2 regions of the Peribacillus sp. FSL E2-0159 genome follow, and region 1 is predicted to be linked to the other one. Evidence: riboswitches for the same ligand, from Rfam matches in the RefSeq annotation. Region 1 holds a riboswitch; the other holds the start of a gene.

What was found. A riboswitch is a leader RNA that binds a small molecule or an ion and turns the genes downstream of it on or off. The one in region 1 is predicted to bind cyclic di-GMP.
Region 2: another riboswitch for cyclic di-GMP. It lies ahead of NYE63_RS27045 (anti-repressor SinI family protein); the one in region 1 lies ahead of NYE63_RS19725 (anti-repressor SinI family protein).

The regions. Positions count from the first base shown of each region.
Region 1 covers NZ_CP152053.1:4,026,037-4,036,239, forward strand. The annotation lists gene NYE63_RS19680 (cysteine desulfurase family protein) at 1-691, opposite strand, end outside; gene NYE63_RS19685 (Rrf2 family transcriptional regulator) at 752-1,171, opposite strand; gene NYE63_RS19690 (replication-associated recombination protein A) at 1,572-2,843, shown strand; gene NYE63_RS19695 (hypothetical protein) at 3,350-3,778, opposite strand; gene NYE63_RS19700 (hypothetical protein) at 3,911-4,078, opposite strand; gene NYE63_RS19705 (LytR family transcriptional regulator) at 4,853-5,782, shown strand; gene NYE63_RS19710 (hypothetical protein) at 6,390-6,698, opposite strand; gene NYE63_RS19715 (VanZ family protein) at 6,812-7,294, opposite strand; gene NYE63_RS19720 (hypothetical protein) at 7,291-7,422, opposite strand; gene NYE63_RS19725 (anti-repressor SinI family protein) at 8,342-8,446, opposite strand; cyclic di-GMP riboswitch class I at 8,465-8,548, opposite strand; gene NYE63_RS19730 (hypothetical protein) at 9,087-9,224, opposite strand; gene purF (amidophosphoribosyltransferase) at 9,625-10,203, shown strand, end outside.
Region 2 covers NZ_CP152053.1:5,517,488-5,527,690, forward strand. The annotation lists gene secA (preprotein translocase subunit SecA) at 1-83, opposite strand, end outside; gene NYE63_RS27040 (helix-turn-helix domain-containing protein) at 503-826, shown strand; gene NYE63_RS27045 (anti-repressor SinI family protein) at 973-1,113, opposite strand; cyclic di-GMP riboswitch class I at 1,145-1,230, opposite strand; gene raiA (ribosome-associated translation inhibitor RaiA) at 1,888-2,445, opposite strand; gene NYE63_RS27055 (flagellar protein FliT) at 2,698-3,042, opposite strand; gene fliS (flagellar export chaperone FliS) at 3,042-3,443, opposite strand; gene NYE63_RS27065 (flagellar hook-associated protein 2) at 3,468-4,976, opposite strand; gene flaG (flagellar protein FlaG) at 4,994-5,356, opposite strand; gene NYE63_RS27075 (flagellin) at 6,119-7,342, opposite strand; gene csrA (carbon storage regulator CsrA) at 7,480-7,713, opposite strand; gene fliW (flagellar assembly protein FliW) at 7,713-8,156, opposite strand; gene NYE63_RS27090 (DUF6470 family protein) at 8,168-8,743, opposite strand; gene flgL (flagellar hook-associated protein FlgL) at 8,788-9,666, opposite strand; gene flgK (flagellar hook-associated protein FlgK) at 9,682-10,203, opposite strand, start outside.

The DNA of each region.
Region 1 (10,203 bases):
GTTCTTGTTCCCCGCCATATAAATGCGGATTCAGCTTCAAGCCTTCACGAATATAAAGAAAGCCGATTCCCTTGGGACCGTTAATTTTATGCGCGGATACACTCAGCAAATCCACACCCAACTCACGGACGTCGATAGAGATCAAACCATATGCCTGAACCGCATCCGTATGGAAAAAGGCTTGATGACCCTTGAGCAGCTGTCCAATTTCAGCAATCGGCTGGATCGTACCAACCTCATTATTGCCGAACATGATCGAAACCAAAATCGTGTCGTCCCGCAATGCCGCCTTTAAATCGGCAATTGAAATAAGCCCCGCTTCATTCACAGGTAAATATGTGACCTCAAAGCCAGACTTCTCAAGGTATTGGCATGTATGCAAAACCGCATGATGCTCAATCTCCGTTGTAATGATGTGCTTACCTTGTTCTTTATAAGCATTCGCAACACCAATGATCGCCGTATTATCAGCCTCGGTTCCACCGCTCGTGAAAATGATTTCATTCCGCCCCGCACCGATGCTCGCTGCAATACTCGAACGTGCCTCATCCAAAACATGGCGCGCCTCCCGCCCGAAAGCATGAATGCTCGACGGATTTCCGAAGTCATGACTCATGACTGTCATCATCCTATCGACCACATTTGGATGCATCGGTGAAGTCGCAGCATGATCTAAATATATTCTGTCCACTTTTTTGTCGCCTCCATTAAAAAACGCAAGCGCCTACATAATAGGCGCATTGCTAATCACTTAAATATAGTACATATAAGAATCGATTTCACCCGTATCCTTGTAGCTCGCCAAATCCATAAGCGTCGTATTATCCAATACATCCTTCACAGCATCGCGAATCCGGATCCAAAGCTGGCGCTTCACCGGCTCCTCATCCTCAATTCCTTCAACAGGGGTAATCGGCCCTTCCAATACACGAATGACATCACCCGAAGTAATCTCCTGAGGATCTTTAGATAGTACATACCCGCCATACGCACCGCGGACACTCTTCACCAACCCAGCATTACGAAGCGGCGCAATCAACTGCTCCAAATAATGCTCCGACAGATTATGCGTCTGGGCAATCGATTTCAAACTCTTCGGGCCTTCTCCATAATGTTTAGCAAGCTCGATCATAATCGTTAAACCATAACGGCCTTTAGTAGATATCTTCATACATATACACCTCAAATTATTTATCCGTTTCTAAATTCTTTTGAAATTATAGCATATTCCCGCTGGAAATGCATTCACCCGCCCTTCATTTGTCAAATTATCCTAATTGGAAAGGTAGGAAAAATAAAAATAAAGAATGGAAGGCAACTAATTGGATGACGAATTTTTATCGGTTGGGGTCGGATTTTAAGGTTAGGACGATCGATTTTTTGCGCGGACGAGCGGATTATTGTGGCGCTTGGTCATATTATTCCGCTAGGTAGGTGGATTTATCAACCTTTACATCACAAATTAAATCCCCAAACGGACTACCATAATACGAATTCGCCCTCTTTTACAGCATAATCAGCGCATTTCCCCCATCAGTTGTGATACCTTATATAAAAAGGAGAGGTGCGCAATGAATATAAAACCGCTTGCTTTCCGGATGCGGCCTCGATCGATTGATGAGATCATCGGGCAGGAGCATCTGGTCGGTGAAGGAAAAATTATCGCTAGGATGGTGAAAGCCAAACAGCTTTCTTCCATGATACTGTATGGTCCGCCGGGAATTGGCAAGACTTCAATTGCAAGTGCGATTGCCGGAAGCACGAAGTTTGCTTTCCGGACGCTGAACGCGGTGACCAATAATAAAAAGGATATGGAAATCGTGGCAGCCGAGGCTAAGATGTCCGGGAAAGTGATACTGTTGCTTGATGAGGTTCATCGACTAGATAAGGCGAAGCAGGATTTCCTATTGCCTTATCTTGAAAATGGGATGATCACCTTGATCGGTGCAACGACCAGCAACCCGTATCATGCAATCAATCCGGCCATCCGAAGCAGGTGCCAGATTTTCGAGCTCAAATCCTTGGAAACCAATGATATAACCAAAGCTCTAGAACGGGCACTTCATGATGAAGAGCGGGGGCTTGGTGCGTATAAAACCGATGTCAACTTTGATGCCCTTACCCATTTCGCGACTGCTTCGAACGGAGATGTCCGCAGTGCCCTTAACGCTCTTGAGCTCGCCGTCATTTCCACCGAACCCGATGAGTCCGGAACGATTCATATAGATCTGCAAATTGCCGAGGAATGCATGCAGAAAAAAAGCTTCTCGCATGACAAGGATGGAGATGCCCATTATGATGTTTTGTCGGCTTTCCAAAAATCAATTCGCGGCAGTGATGTGAATGCAGCCCTTCATTATTTAGGGCGCTTGGTCGAAGCCGGCGATCTTGTCAGCATTGCCCGCCGCTTAGTAGTCATCGCTTACGAAGACATAGCACTTGCCAATCCCCAAGCTGGTCCTAGGGCACTCGCTGCAGTCGAAGCCGCTGAACGACTCGGTTTTCCTGAAGCGCGGATTCCACTTGCCAACTCGGTAATCGAGTTATGCCTATCACCTAAATCGAACACGGCCATTGTCGCAATCGATGCAGCTCTGTCCGACATTCGCAGCGGCCATAGTGGAGATGTACCAGATCACCTTAAGGATGCCCATTACAAAGGAGCCACCGATCTCGGACGCGGCATCGGCTACCTTTATCCGCATGACTACGAGAATGGCTGGGTGAAGCAGCAATACTTACCGGACAAACTGCGCAGCAAAAAATATTACAAACCGAAAAAGAGCGGGAAATTTGAACAAGCCCTTGCCTCGGTCTATGAAAATATCGAGAAAAAGAAATAACTCCGGATCAATTCAGACCCGGAGTTTCTTTATGGTGGAAATGAAAGCTTTTAACTTGCCTTACGCTGACAAAAATCGCCTCCCCTTGAACATTTGGTGACCGCCATTCTGTAAAAAACAACTTATATCCACCAGTAAGCCATTGTGTCCAAATCAAACACAGGCAGTATGTACAATTGTCATCCAAACGCTCCGGCTAGGCTTTCTTAGGTTGAAACCCGAATGTTCCATTTTAATCGCCTAGCTTGGCTAGTTCCCCCGGAAATCGTACGCAATCTGTTAGGGTTTCATCAAGGGCAGAAACAACCTATCAATATATGATTCTAGCCCGCTAACTTTTACAACATTTAAATTTAGATTAGTACAGATTGCAATCCGCGTACTTTTAGCTGCAGAAAAATCAGGCTCCTCGTATCCAGTAAGAGAATATGTCAATACGAGTGCTAGGAGCATGTCCACTCTTCATATGAAGGCACAACAACTTTTTAGTTGCTGTACCTGTATGGTCAATCTTCTTTATAAATACCCTTCGATGCTTTAATCATATTATCCAGCCACATTTTCTTAAATACATTCACACGACGAGGACTGGCAGTCTCTTCACCCTCAGTTGAATTTTCAACTTCTTCTGCGGTGTCGGAAAGGATTTCATTTGAATTGCCTTCATATGATGAGCTTTCCGTTGAGCTGCTTTCATCCGATGAGCTTTCCGTTGAACTGCTTTCATCTGATGAGCTTTCTGTTAAACTGCTTTCATCTGATGAGCTTTCCGTTGAACTGCTCTCGTACGACGAGCTTTCTGTTGATTCACTCTCGGTCGATGAGCTTTCCGTTGATTCACTCTCGGTCGATGAGCTTTCCGTTGAATTACTTTCGTATGGTGAGTTTTCCGTTGAATTACTTTCGTGCTCTGAACTTTCAGTTGAATATTCCATTTTTTCTTTAGCCTCCCATATTTATTAATCCTTTAGGGATATCCGTACTGCATATATACGCGCCTGCTTTTTAATAGTGACTTTGCTTATCACCCATTTTAAAGTAAACCCTCGTTATAATTTAAATATTAGTTAGTCTGTTGAACTTTCTGTTCCATCACTTTCATCTGATGAGCTTTCAGTTGAATCACTCTCGGTCGATGAGCTTTCTGTTGATTCACTCTCCGTCGATGAGCTTTCCGTCGATGAGCTTTCCGTTGAATTACTTTCGTACTCTGAGCTTTCAGTTAAATATTCCATATATTCATTAGCCTCCAATAATTATTTATTCTTTTGGGATATCCGTATAGCAATATATGCGCTTTCTTACTATTAGGGACTTTGCTTATCACCCATTTTAAAGTAATACATCATTCACATGGAAATATTTAGAAAAATATATTTTACCTGGTCAAATTCATTAGATTCAAAGGCTTTTCTCCTTGCAAACAAAAAAAGAACCTCGGAATCCTTTCCGAAGCTACTTTATTATTTTTCCTTCATATTAGCCATGATGTCCCATTAGCCAACCGACCACCGATTTCCCACTACTTACACGAAGTACCTCGACATTTTCCTTGGAGATGATCTCGCCATCCTTAAATCAGAATGACTTCATTAATTTTGTTCTGGATTTCCTCGATTTCATAAGTGGCCATTATAACCCTTTGCTCTTCAAAATTGAAATAAGACAGCAAGCTCCGTACAATCCACTCCGACTGCACACTTGTGTCACACACCATCAAGTGCAGCAATGCTGACATGATTACCAATGTGCAATATAAAAAAGACCTGCAACCTCTAAATATCTGGATGCTAAAAAAGAAATAAACACTAGGCCAAATTGCACAACCAAAGTGTGGATTTTCCGATCAGCCAATCCTTTAGCATTAAACCTTTAAATGAAGAATTGTTCTTGTTAAATCACACTAAAATATGCCAAAGGTATTATAAAATAGTAAAATATACTATTATTTTATTATGAAATTAAATATAATGGATGAAGTGGTTAAAAATAGAGGAAGGAAGTAAAATATGAGACATGAAAAAAAGAAGAAAAAGAAACGGACATGGCTGAAGGTAGTTGGTATTATTGTCCTACTTTTTATATTAGCAGGCGGAGCCTTTGCCTACTCCGTATGGAATTCACTGACAAAAACCGTTGACACGATGCATACACCAATAGACCGTACCACAGATAAACGAACGAAAGACCTCGCACTATCAGATCAGGAGCCATTCTCGATGCTCATGCTCGGTGTCGATGAACGTGATGGCGACAAAGGCCGTTCAGATACTATGATCGTCTTGACAGTCAATCCACAAAAGAAATCGGTCAAAATGCTAAGCATTCCGCGTGATACACGGACTGAGATTGTCGGTCATGGTACACAGGATAAAATCAACCATGCATTTGCCTTCGGCGGCGCGAAAATGTCCATGGATACCGTTGAAAATTTCCTTGATATCCCAATCGACTATTATATGAAGATCAATATGGAAGGCTTTAAGGATATCGTTGACGCAGTCGGCGGTGTGACCGTACAAAACGATCTGGATTTCACTTATGAAGGTGTCCATTTCGCAAAGGGAAGTATTAATCTAAATGGAGAAGATGCGCTTAAATATTCGCGAATGAGATATGAAGATCCGAATGGTGATTATGGCCGTCAATCCAGGCAACGTGCCATCATCGAGGCAGTCATCAAGGAGGGCGCTAGCCTTTCATCATTGACGAAATACGATGATGTATTCGATGCCTTAAGTAAAAATATCCAGACGAATTTGACGTTTGATGACATGATGGACATCCAAAAGAACTACAAGGACGCAAGCAAAAGCATAACCCAAGCAACCATTCCAGGAAATGGAACGAAAATCGACGGAGTCTACTATAATATCGTGTCGGATGAAGAAAAAGAAAAGGTCCAATCCGAATTAAAAGAACAATTATCCATAAAATAAGAAAAAATGAAAGAGCTGTCCGGACCCGCATCCTGACAGCTTTTTCATTTTTCCCGTCCAATATTCTGACAAAAAACGAACACCAATTGTAGAGATTTGTTGGAATTTTTGTTGTTTACTAGGCATAAAAAGACGGTATAATCTAATATGAGCTGACAATCCATCTTCCCCTTGCCCCTTTCATCACTTGACACTATTATTCTTTGGACCCGGAATTCCATCAACCACCATTCATCAACTATAATAAATAATCCTAAACAAAAGGAGTGGATTTAAATGAAAATCAAAGCAGGCAGCTGGGCTATGCTAAGCAAACAGGACAAAATGTTTATTCTGAAAGCCATCAGTGACCGTTCAAGAATGAAATATGTTTCATGAGAAGTAAAACTATTCGGCATTGCATGAGAGCATCGCCTCTCCCTTTTCAATAAAACGAACTTGAGCCTGAAAAAGGAGAGGAATCTATTTAAACTGATTTCCATAACAAACGCCATTCGCCTTTTTCTCTTACGACATAGCAATTTTGTTCCAAAGTAAACATTCCATAGCGAGAATTGAAGACCTGTGTAACTGGAATTTCATAGGCGATTTATGCTGCCTCCCAACCTTATCCAGACCAGTTCTTCACTATCTTAGTGCGGCCAACATCATACTGAAAAGTCTCCACATCAATATGCTGTAAAAATACGTGTGACCGATTTTGCACATAATCTGCCCGATTCGGAAACCGCTGCTTCATTTCAGAACTTAACAATTCCCAGGACTTCCCGAACTCCGCTTCACTTTCATACTCATAGAAATCTTCAACCACGCTTTTTGATCCGCTCGGAAAAAGAAAAATGATACACGCTCCTGCAGCTAAAACCATGAGAATAGCCGTCAATACTCCTATTGGAATCTTACCTTGTCTCCTCACCCTCATCACCCTCACAGGTTATCTTTCATTTATATATAATGGAAAACGATAAAAAAGAAGCATGTTGTTAAACATGCTCCTTAAGTATATGTACTTGAAATAATTTCTTAGATTCATTGACGCCTTCTCCATCGATACCAGAAAAGAGAAAAGAAGATTCCCAGCAAACCGCCAAACGTGTCCAGCATGACATCCTGCCACAAGGGAGTTCGGCCACCGGTTAGTTTTTGATGCAGCTCATCTGCACTCGCATAAAAAAGGACACATAAAAGAGCTCCTGAAAACGAAAGAATAGCATTTTTCACAAAACGGCCCCAAACCCGATACGTCAATAATCCAAACACAAAAAAGATAAAAAGATGGGCACTCTTCCTAAGGAAAAACTCCAGAAAGCCATTTACTCCAGCTGTATGAACACTCACCTCAAGCCCACCAAACGTGAATGAAATGCCACTTAGCTTATCATACCAATATGGCGTATTGAACTTCGCTAAAAAAGGGGTAATGCTTTGCTCCTCATACGTCTGCGAGGAAAAAAAGAAGATGACCATCGCCCATGAAACGAGCAAAATGAGGACGAGATATCTACGGATCATATACTATCAGGTTGTTCAATGATTCCGCTTAATTTCTCCTTAATCTCTTCCACAAGTTCATTTACAGAAACATCTTGTCCAGACTCACCCTTGGCAAAAGTGTCTTTTAAAATATCAAAAAAATCCATTCGAAATTTCCACTCCAATATATAATTGAGCCACCATTTCATACTGTTGTCCTAATCCTTTTTTCAAAAATAAGGAATATAGCTCATTTATTTGATAATCACATATATAGTAGGGTTTGGCAAGCAGAATTTAATATATTATCAGAAAAGTAACTAAAAATTAACATTTCCTTAATATTCAAGGGATTGAATACTACTAGTCAATATGTGTGGATAAAAAACAAAAAAGGCCGATTCCTCAGCCCCTTCGATACCCCATATTATGCTTGTCCCATAAAATAAGTCATTAATGAAATTAAAACTAATGTAATAGTAATATAAGTCCCAATAAAAATTTTCTTGCTTCTTTGTTTCTTTTCATAAACTTCCTCGAACGTTATGAATTTATTTTTTGTCATCAAATAATCTCCTTCTATTTTGATGGCAGCTATCTGACATCGCCTTAAGCGAAGTCCCTTTGCTTGTTCTCTATAGTGTAATATCGGCACATAATCAAAAATATTTAAGTATTATTAACTAGGCTATATTTCTTAAATCTAGTAGAATGTCGCGACTAACGCATTATGTACATTAACTAAATTCTATGATTATCATGTTAAATCCTACCTAGGTATTTTTATTATAATCTAAATATTAAGCGCTTACTTAATAAAATTCATGATTATTTTTATCCAACCAAAAAATGACAACCATAACGGTACACTGAATAAGGTCCCCCATATTAAGCCCTTCATAAAAGCATTAAGTACATCCAAAATAAAAATCCCTCTCATTTAGGTTTCATTTTTATTATTGTGCACATGTACTTTATTCTAGATACCTTTTACGGTAATTTTCCCGATAATGAAAATAAAAAAAGAAGACTGTATAACAGCCTTCCCTAACGTAATGTTTATCCCCTGATTTGCTTTTTTCCCGTTCATTTTCCCTTGATGAACTCCCGCACATCTTCAATAGATAATCCTAAATTTTTAGCTTCCAAAATTAGATATACCCATTCTTCCCGTTCATTGTTAGCTTCCATGATAAATCCCACCCAACTTGTGGTAACATAGCCGTCTTAGTATTTAGCCTTAGACCTGTAATTTTGCGTCCCTACTTTTCAATAGGTTTGCCTTTCTCAAGAATATTTCACATTAATTATTCTCCAAGATTAATAAATCCCTTGAATTCCCTGTTTCCATGGGGCTAAATAAACCATCATGCCCTCAAAAAATTCCCCTTAATTAAAACTATATTAATGTTAATTATACTTAAAAACGTAATAATAGCTCTTAATACTATTCGTTTTTTTCTGTCATTTTTCAACATCATTCATCAAAAAGTGACATTACAATGTAAAAACACTGGTATAATGCGCTTTCTTTACAGCTCTTTTATTAAAAGTAGATTTATAATAGCATATATAAGCTCGAATTTACTATTCCACAAAAATAATATTTCGAAATAAGTGGACTAAGTGATTCAGTTTTAATTTATTTTCCCTAAGAAAAAAAGCCAGCTTTACAAACCATAATATGGCTGTAACCTGACTGTTCAAGAACTTCAATAAATATTTATCCTCTTGATTCCATTTGGATACCTAAGGAGAGCTCCCTGCATACTTCATCATTCACCTTCTTAACACAAAAAAGGACTGATTTCTCAGCCCTGTTTAACACCCGTTATGATTTACCAAGAAAAAAAGTCAATAATGAAATCAATATTAAAATAATAGTAATATAAGACCCAATAAAAATTTTCTTACTTCTTTCTTTCTTTTCATAAGCTTCCTCGAAAGTAATAAATTTGTTTTTTGTCATCAAATATTCTCCTTATATTTTGATGGCAGCTTTCTGACAGCGCTTTCTGTGAAGTCCCTTTGCTTGATCTTCATATTAAAGTATCTTCAATTTGGAAAAATATTAACTGTATTATTCACTATTTTTATACTGAGCTAGATTTTATAAATTAATATCTGTTCTTTACTATATAGTTTACTATAAATCATACAAAATACACTTATTAAAATATTCCATTATACCCAAAAGTCTTTTATACCAAGATAATAATGTTAAGCAATAATACCTACTGTTCCATAGAACTGTTTTATGGCTGCAATTTGATTAATCCCTATCGATTTACTGATTAGTAAATAATAAGGATATAAATTCACCTTTTGCCAAAAATAACAAAAAGGATATCAACGGGAGGAAGAGAAAAATGGATTCAGAAATGCAAGAGAAATGCGGGGTATTTGGAGTATTTAATCACCCCAAAGCAGCCGAATTAACTTATTACGGACTTCATGCACTTCAACACCGTGGTCAGGAGAGTGCAGGAATTGTGGCTAGTGATGGGAAATCATTCAGGAATCACAGGGGAATGGGATTAGTTACCCAAGTATTTTCACGGGACATCCTTGATGGACTAAGCGGAAATATGGCTATTGGTCATGTACGATATTCAACTTCTGGTGAAAGTTTACTGCAAAACGCACAACCCCTCGTTTTTAAATATAGCGAGGGGGACCTGGCTGTTGCTCATAATGGCAACCTCGTAAATGCAAGGATAGAACGGGATGTGTTACAACAGCAAGGAAGCATATTTCAAACAACAACCGATACTGAAATTATTGCTCACTTAATAGCTCGTTCAAGTAAAAAGCATTTCGCAGAAAGCGCACCTGATATGCTTAAACGTATCGACGGTTCATTTGCCTTGATTATAATGACTGAAAAACAAATGCTAATTGCCCTGGATCGTCATGGGTTACGTCCGCTTAGCCTTGGAAAAATTGGT
Region 2 (10,203 bases), 1.5 Mb from region 1:
GCTTCGACCTGATCAGCGATTTTTTCCAAACGTTTGATTTCTCGCTTATTCGGATCAAAAACTTTATTTAATATATTAAGCATTCAATAACGCTCCTCTATTATGGTAATGATCGTTCAATGACAAAATTCATATAAGTAAGAAGAAACACATCTTCTATTATTACTAATGCACGCTTAATTTTACCACTTCTATCCTAGAGGTACAACTTCATGTCACTTCCCTGGTATAGACCTGAATTCAATTCTTGCGAAAAACAATGGATAAATGAGGAGTAAAACTGTTAAAATAGAAGGAAGTATAAAAAATATGTTGCAAACTCCCCACTATTCCATATGCAAATGAGAATTATCCATAACCTTCCATCACTAGATGATGTGTCCTCACTAGAGATAGCATGTCAAGGTAATCCAACCTTACAGCCGTCATGTTTTGAATGATAAGGTGGGCTACTGAAACTTAATAGCGGAAGATAAATAGAACATGTTTCGAGGTGGTATTGATGATTGGTGAACGTGTAAAAAAACTGCGAGAAGAAAAAAAAATGTCGATGACTGAACTTGCCGATAAAGCGGGTGTGGCAAAGTCTTATTTAAGTTCGCTCGAGCGGAACTTACAAACGAATCCTTCTATTCAATTTCTTGAAAAAATCTCCGCCGTACTTAACATTCCTGTTGATGCCCTGCTTTATGATGCTCCAAATAAGGAAACCTTGGACACTGACTGGATGAAAATCGTTGAGGAAGCCATGAATTCAGGTGTTTCAAAACAACAATTCAGGGAATTCATCGAGTTTAATAAATGGAGAAAAGATAAAGAAGAGTAGAGTGGTAGTGCACTAGTTTACCTACATAATCCTGACTAATACAGTTTGAATAAGCTAGACTCACTAGAATCTCAAGGAAGAATAAACCCTATAAACAGATGTATCGAACCACTGTTTATAGGGAAGTTCTCGATCTTGTTCGGAACCTATTTTCCATCGTGCTCCTCTAATGTAGCCTCAAGGCTTTCCCGTTTAAAAAAAGCACTGATTTCCTCTTTTTTGAACCCCAAGCTTCTTGCTTCTGAAATCAATTTCACCCATTCTTGATCCATTTCCACATTAGCCACCTCTTCTACCTCCTAAAATACTCTTTGTATTTCAGGCAGACCAGCCATCGTAGTCACAAGGACCTTAGACCTGTGCCTTTGCGCCCTCATCTTTCAATAAGTTTGCCTTTGTCGTGGTATTTATTACCAAATACATTACTCATAACCATATTATAACGGATACACACTCCATATATTGCTATTTTATGTCGGTAATCCACATAATTGCAAAAACTTTTATCCGACAAAATATTACAATATTAAGAAAATTCAAAGGGCAGGTGATTTATCATAGACTAATTCAATTTCGTTTTTTTGTATAATAGTAAATATTACTCTTCTTAGTATTTTGTTGGGGTGTATTGATTCTCTCAATTGTAAGTGCATCCAGGTCTTTTTGCGCAGTTAAGTTCTCACCGCAGATCGGGCAAAGCCACTTTCCATACTCCGCACTGCTAAAAGAAGCCCTATGGCATGTATGGCAATTCTTTCGATACAAGTAATCCAACCCCTCTGCACCTTGATCAAATTGCTTTTTATAAATAACTAGTTGTTCTTTTTAAAGAACCAACAATTCGAGTATAGTGCAAAAGATAGAGGCAATTAAATAGATGAAACTAACTATTTATCTTAATAAAGAACAAAATTTGTTCTTTAAAATGGATTTTTAATAAATTTTTATTCTTTAGAGAACAAAAGATTACTTTTCTAGTAAACTCAACAGCCAACGAATTCTATCAACATGCATTAAAAAAGCACAACCCTGGGGCTGTGCTTTTGATCTTAGATTAATATTTAACTAGGTTCAATCAATCCATAGCGTCCATCTTTTCGGCGGTACACTACGTTCGTTGTATTAGTATCCGCATTCGTGTAAACGAAGAAACTGTGACCAAGCATATTCATTTGTAAAATCGCTTCTTCACTGTCCATCGGCTTTAAATCAAAACGCTTATTGCGGACCACTTCAATATCATTATCATCTTCGAATTCATCCACCACTTCGTCAACTTCCGTATTGAAGGCGAATGCATCAGGTGTAGTCGATAGATTGTTCCGGAATTTACGATTGACCTTCGTTTTATGTTTACGAATTTGGCGTTCAAGCTTATCATTGATCAAGTCAATGGCAGCATACATATCCGCATTTTCCTCTTCAGCGCGAAGAACCAAATTCTGCATAGGAATCGTCACTTCGACCTTTGATGTATTATTGTTCACTTTTAAATTCACTAACACATTTGCATCTGGTGTATTGTTAAAATATCGTTCTAACTTGCCAATTTTCTTTTCGACGTATTCTCGAATTGCTGGAGTTACCTCAATGTTTTCACCGCGTACGTTGTAATTCATAAAGTGAGTCCTCCTTAAATTAAGACTATACAGTTAGATTCTACAATACCCCTCCGGTTCCCTTTAGAAACACATCATGAAATATGTCGAAATAATGAAACAATTGTCGGAAGGTTTTGAAAGGGTTGATGTCTGCCCTAGCTTCATTATATCAAATGCTATGCTATAAAGAAAAATTTAAGCCTATATTATTTACAGAAAATTTAAAAATATTTAACATAAAAACCATTTGGAGTCCAAACGGTTGGGTAATTAATTTCTTTTATCGTAGAACATGCCATCCACTGATAGACTTTCATACGGGTTCGTGTATTTATTAGATGATCGTTTCTTCTTATTTATTTCTTGGATTTCCCGCTGTATCTCCTGCTTTTGAAGCTTCAGCAAGTGATCGACCTGTTGGTTAAGCAACACGGTTGCACAGCCCAGTTGCTGCTCTTCAACAGTAAAAGGCGGTTTGATTCGAGAAAGAATTCCATCTCGCTGATCAATCAGCTGCGTGACCCTTTCTATTTTATCATCACGTTCTGTAATCGTGCGATCTTCCAGAACGGCAAGTAATTCAGCAGTCAAATCATGAAAGGTTCTAATCACCATTACACTTGACCGCTTTGGGTAAATAGTTTTTTCCGATTGATTTGAATTACTTCCTTCCAAGTATTCCGGAACTCAGCAACAAGTCCCTCCACCTCTTCCAAGGCAGCAACATCATTTTTCATGTTCGCTTCTATCAGACGCCGGTTCATGAAATCATACAGACTCATCATGCCTTTGGATACATCCGCATCCATATTCAGCGTCACCATCAATTCGCGGATAATATTTTGCGCCTTTATGATGTTCGTATTCTTCGCTTCGATATTTCCTGCTTCAATGGCTTTCTTCCCAAGCATGATGAACTTCAAACAGCCATTATAAAGCATTAATGTAAGCTCCCCCGGTGATGCTGTATTGACTGAATTTTGCTGATATGATTGATATGGATTATTTATCGCCATATTTAACTTCCTTTCCGACCTACCTTAACTAAAATAAGAAGCCAACGATGCACTTTGGCTGTTTGCCTTTTGAATCGCTTTTTCCATCGCCGTGAACTGGCTGTAGTATCGTGATTCCAATTTCGTTAACTTTGCTTCAAATGTTGAAATCTTCTTATCCAGCCCATCAACCAATTTTCCAATTGTAAAATTGTTATTAACATATCCGGCCTTTCCGGCTTTTTCAGTAATCAACTTCATGGATGATTCTATATCAACCCTTAATCGGCGCGCGAGGCCTTTGTCGCTCTTTTCCATTCCATTGGCCATGAACATATCATAAATCGCATTGGGATCCTCACTAATGGCTGCCCGGAGCTTGTCCTCATCAATCGTTAATTTGCCGCCCTCCAAATAATTTTTGGTGGTCGTGATTCCCAAACTGCTGAGATTGTTTTTTCCTGTGATCCCATCCACCGAGGTGTATAGAGATGACCTCATTGTGGTCAGAAGACTCTTTAATGTCGAATCGCTTTTTAACGTTCCGCTCTTCGCTTTTTCTTCCCACAACTTCACTTCGTCCTCTGTCATTGCCTTCTTTTGCTCAGAGGTAAGCGGGGTAAAGGAGCGATATTTCGCTTCACCGGTTTTATCTTGAACCTTTTTAATGACTTCATTGTATTTATTCACAAACTGTGTGATTGTATCCAAGATGGCATCCACATCAGCTGTTGAAGAGAAAGTGACTGTATCCGTCGTTTTTTGCTTTACCGTTATTTCCGCTCCATTAATCTGAAACGTATTCGAAGGCCGGGAAATTTCCAGTCCATTATAAACAATGGACGTATTTTCCCCTTTTGAGCCGCCAGTTCCTTCATTGTTACTGCTCATTTTTAACGTAGCAAAAAAATCTCCGGTGCCCCCTAATTCAATTTCAGCCCGATCTTTAACATCACCGGTATTTTTAGCAGTGATGGAAAAATTCTGGGACGTTTCATCTAAAAATAGAGTCACTCCCGAGTTAGCATTAATTTTATTGATGACACTCTCTAACGTATCGTCCGCATTAAGGGTAAGCGTGTACGGTTTTTCCACTGTCAATCCATCTTTTACTTCCGTATCAAAACCGCCGTCTTTATTGATGGCCAGTATCGTAATATCTTGTGGTGTCATGAAACCCAATTCCGATAATTTCTTTTTAGGGTCGGTAACAGCTGATTTTTCCGTACTTATCATGGTTGCTGCTTTGGCAAGTCCATTCACTTGTATATTCCCGGGAAAATCACTGGTCGAATTCACATTTTTCACTGATACAGCATTTGGATTCGAGACCGACACCTTCTTTTTAATGAAGGAAGACTGCTTCCCAATTCCATCACGAATGAGCGTATCCAATTCTGATAAAGATGTATTTATCGAGCGGTAATCATCCCGTTGCCACTCGGAATACTGCTTTTTCTGTGTTAATTTATCCAATGGCACCCGTTCTGCCTGCATCATGCTCTTAACTAATTCATCAATGTCCATTCCGCTTGCTAAACCACTGATTCGCACCAAAATTGATCACCCGCTTATATTTTTTCATCCACCATGATTCCGACAAACTCCGTCATTGCCGCATAGAAATCCAATAACTTCTTAGGAGGAATTTCCCTGATCGTCTCATCCGTTACATCATCGACTACCTTGACATAATACTCATTCAGCTTCTCATGATATTCAAAACGAACGGCCGTATGTGTTGGATCGAGGAAAGTGTTCAAGCCATCTACTACTTCCTGCACCTTTTCTTTTGAAGGCTCATCAGTAGATTCCACACTTCGCTCCGAATAGGCAAGCGTATTCATTTCCCGCTGATAATATGTACTGATTCCTTCCGAGATTGCTGTTCTAAGTTGTGAGGAAAGAATATTCGTGGACAAACTCTCCAGCATCTAAATAGCCCCCAATATGATGTCTTTACTTTTTATATCGGTTCTTACAGTTTTATATTTAGAAAAGCTTTTTGATTTTGGTTTCAACTGTAGACTATCATGAAATGATCTTTTTATATAAAAGAGATTCTACTAAAAAACTCCAGAAGAATAACTGGAGTCTAGTTGATTTCCACTCCAGGCACTCGCTTTCCGCGGCCGGTCCGGGAGCCTCCTCGGCGCTTTTGCGCCTGCGGGGTCTCCCTTGGACACGTATCTCCCGCAGGAGTCTCGCACCTTCCGTTCCAATCAACCTTGTTTTAACATTTAGGTAGAAATCATTTTATCTACAGTCTTTTTTTAAAATTAGAAAGATTAAAATTGAGGGTGATAATCACTTCTCTACGTTCGGAAAAAATTATGACTGAGATTTTAATTTATAGAACTCCCTTTTTATTCAAATGAATCTGCGAACATACTAGGAATGGATATATCCCATCCAGCTTGTGATTGATAGCTGTGTTCACCAGTCATTTCACCATACACAGTAATGACATCTTCATCTACATATTTTGTAGTACCATCATACTCAAAGAAGATAATATCATTAGGATTGTAGCCATAAGATTCCTTGGTGACAGATAAACGAATGGCCCCTTATTTTTTAAGGGTCAGTAATCCCTTTTTTTCTACATCGTAGTGTTCCTTACACCCTTCAATCAGTACAAATAAAAGAGCCTAACACAAAGTGTCAGACCCTTTATTGTTAGGCTAACTATTCAATTAACGAAGTAACTGAAGAACGCCCTGCGGTTGCTGATTTGCTTGAGCTAGCATTGCTTGAGATGCTTGCGCCAAGATAGAGTTTTTAGTTTGCTCCATCATAGTCTTAGCCATATCTGTATCACGAACACGTGATTCAGCAGCAGTCAGGTTTTCAGAAGAAGTACCTAAGTTGTTAATAGTGTGCTCTAAACGGTTTTGGTTCGCACCTAGTTTAGAACGTTCAGCTGATACGTTATCAATTGCTGTTTGGATTTTTGTGATAGCCGCTGATGCATTTTTAGCATTTGAAACATCCAGGCCGGATTCAACACCTTTAGAATCTGTACCATTGCTTACATTTGTAGTTGCAGTGAATCCATCGCCAGTACCAGTCAATCCAAGATTGCTTGCACGCATGTCACCAATTTCAAGTGTCAGGCTTTGGTTTTCGTTTGCACCGATTTGGAATTGAAGACCAGCACCTTTTTCAACAGCTTCTTTAGCTTCTACAGCTGCTTTTCCTGCTGTATCTTCTGTGAATGTTGCACCTGTTGGTGCTGTCGCAGATTCAAAACCTGTTTTTTGAGTTAAAACTAGTTTACCTGAATCTTCACTTGCATTGTACTTAGCTGACAAAGTAGCATCTGCATTCACTAAAGCAGCTAATTCAGCAGCATCACTAAATTCGCCTGCACCTGGTGTACCGTTATAAGTAAATGATTTTCCATCAATCTCAATGTCGCTTGTACCCGGTGTAAGGGAATATACACCAGCAACAGCAGGAGCAGCTGGTACTGCAGGTTGAGCTGCAGTCGCTGAATCCTTAGAACCATTCAATAATTTCTGTGTATTGAATTCAGTAGTGTTACCGATACGGTTGATTTCAGATGTTAATGAATCCATTTCCTTTTGGATTTCTCCACGGTCACTAGTTGTATTAGTATCCGTTGATGCTTGTGTAGCAAGTTCACGCATACGTTGAAGGATGTCAGTCGTTTCGTTCAATGCACCTTCAGCAGTTTGGATCAAAGAGATGGCATCTTGTGAGTTACGTGATGCTTGGTCCAATCCACGGATTTGTCCACGCATTTTTTCAGAGATTGCAAGACCGGCTGCATCATCGCCTGCACGGTTGATGCGCATGCCTGATGCAAGTTTCTCCATTGATTTGGATTGTGCATTCGTTGCACTTGATAATTGACGGTGCGTGTTTAGAGCTGAGATATTGTGATTGATAATCATTTATGTTTCCTCCTTGAGTCTTAAGTCCCCACGTCCATGTGGTTGTTTACGATGGGCAGTGAATAAGTCGGCCGCCTATTTCACTGTCCATCGTTGTATATTTAATATCGACCTGCTTGGAAACATATTTAGCGGATTTAAGATTTTTTCTTGAAATACTCATTTATCCCATCCAGAAAATTGGTTTCTGTTTTGGAGGCTTTTCTATTTTCCTGCTGGATGGAAAGGTAGACTTCCTTCCTATGGATATAGACGTTTTTAGGGGCATTGATCCCCAGTTTGATCTGTTCCCCCTCGACGGACAGGATCGTAATTTCGATATCATCGCCAATCATGATCGCTTCATTTGGTTTTCTGGTCAATACAAGCATCATTTCCCCCCCTGTTCTTTTAGAGGTTCAAACAGTCTGTGCTTTGTACGATATTCACTAGCGTTCATGATAAATTGCTTTCCGACTTTTTTAGGCCCATTTATGATGATGGGAGCCTGGAGATTTGCCGTCGTTTCATTGAAAGGGTCCTGGATCGTTAAGATGACGAAAGTGATGACTTCCAGTTCCGTTTCAATTTGTAAAGAAGATAACACCTCATCCGTAAGTTTCACTTCGTAATCATGAAACACTTCAAAAGGGTCTGTCACAATGAAGGCATTCTCTTTTGTTTCTATCGATTGCAGGACGAAAAATGGCGTGTCATCCAAGGTTAGCAAGCAAAACTGTTTTTCTTCTAAAAATCCTGGTATCCCGCTTTCAAATACATAAATCTCTTTCTCTGCCATTTCGATTTCACCATGAAATTTTGTTTGTATGATCATCTATGTTTTCACTACCCTATCTCTTCCGGAAATAAATTGATGAAATCTATATCCAGCGCATTTTTTTGTAGAATTTCGACATCCACACTGCCTGGTGTGCATGTATGGTTCGCCCTATTGATTTGAGCATCGATGATCGGTTTTTGAGCGGATGCTTCAATCTTCACTTCGGCTGGCTGGTAGTCAAGCTTCACGCTGGATGGAGATGGGATCCAGCCGAGATTGAACTGCTTCTCATTCCCTTTGCTGTTTTGCTTGGCCTGTTCAGCGAGTGGGTTACCTCCATTTTCAATATGCCTCAGCTCCGTTCCCTGCTGGGCACGTCTTGCCATACCCGCCAGCCAATCTTGATATCCCTGCTGCGCAAATTCATCGACTCTTCTTGAGAGGCTTTTCAAATCCATGTCTTCCCTTGCTTGTGACTGATCGATCATCAGCTTGCCCGGGGTCGTTTGAATCTCCAGATTTGCTTGCGGCTGTTCGATTGATTGGACCGCCGCCTTCTGTTCGATTTGCTGTACAGGCTGTTCTATATTCAATCCAATCTTCATTGGGGTAGATTGCAATCTAATTTGTGGAATCTGCATCATCAACACTCCTTATAGAAAAAAGCTATCCATTTAAGAATAGCTTAGCGAAGAAAATCCAATAAACTCGGTTGCATGATTTTTGCTCCGATACTTAATGCAGCACTATGGACACTTTCCTGGGTCGTCAAATCCATGATTGCCTTCTCGATATCGATATCCTCATTTTTCGAAAGGATTTCAGTGGCAAAAACCTCCTGCTGCTTGAGACGGTCCGTCATCAGCTCAATCCGATTCTGCCTTGCGCCAACCTGGGCCTGCATGCCTAAGAAGGTATTTATCGTTGCGTCAAGTCCTTCAAGCGTGCCGCTCACGTCGCCGCCGTTTTCCAGTGCATCGATTGTTTGGTCGATGTTTCCGCCTGAAGCAAGTGCATCTCCAAAAGTCTTGGAACCATCCGTATTGATTTTAAGCGAAATCCCGGAAAACACTTCAAGGTTTATGTCCCCTATACCATACACCGTATTTCCATCCCCATCTTTAACGGACGATGGTCTTACATTCGTATCCTGACCGTTGAAAATATATTTCCCGCCTATTTGTGTGTCGCCAAGAGTTATGAGATGTTCCTTTAATTGTTTAATTTCTTCAGTTATGGTTTTCAGTTGTTCGCCTTCATACGTCCCATTGCTGCCTTGAACCGTTAGCTCACGAATCCGCTGCATGGCGGAAACCGCTTCAGTAATGGCATCATCCGTGCTGTCGATCCAATTGGTCGCCTCGGCAATGTTGCTTTGATATTGCCCTATTTGATTGAGATTTGTCCGGTACCCCATTCCCATCATGGCTGCAACAGGGTTATCGGATGGTTTGGAGAATTTTTTTTGAGAGGAAACCTGCTCTTGCAGCTTGGACATCTTTTCGTAACTGCTGCTTAAATTGCTCAACATATTATTGGTTAGCATCGATTGCGTTACCCGCATGTTCGTCCCCTCCTATTATCGGCCTACTGTACCCATTCCGTTTATGATTTTATCGAGCATTTCATCCATCATCGTCATCATTCTTGCAGATGCGTTGTATGCCTGCTGGAATTTAATCATGTCAGTCATTTCTTCATCAAGGGATACGGAACTGACAGACTCCCTATTTTGATTGACTGAGGCAGCAAGCACGACAGAGTTGGAAAGGTTCTTTTGGGCGCTTTGGGAATCCACACCAAGCTTTCCGATGATACCGGAATAATAAGTGTCGAAGCTACCTGTCAATTCGTTAGAGTTTTGGTCTTTAGTCGAGTAGTCACTAAACGCCTTCTTTTTAAGATCAGCCAGGAGTTTGGCATTTTCATTATCTCCGGAGGCCCCTCCGCTTTTACCGCCAGCGGCAATTTTTGTTGGATCTTTTACGATTTCACCATTCACCTTGATACTTTGGGCGGCACTCTTACCAGGTTCAAGTTCAAAGAAGTTCAATGTTGAATTGTTGTCATCACCTAAGGCATAACCTTGTTTATGGATGGC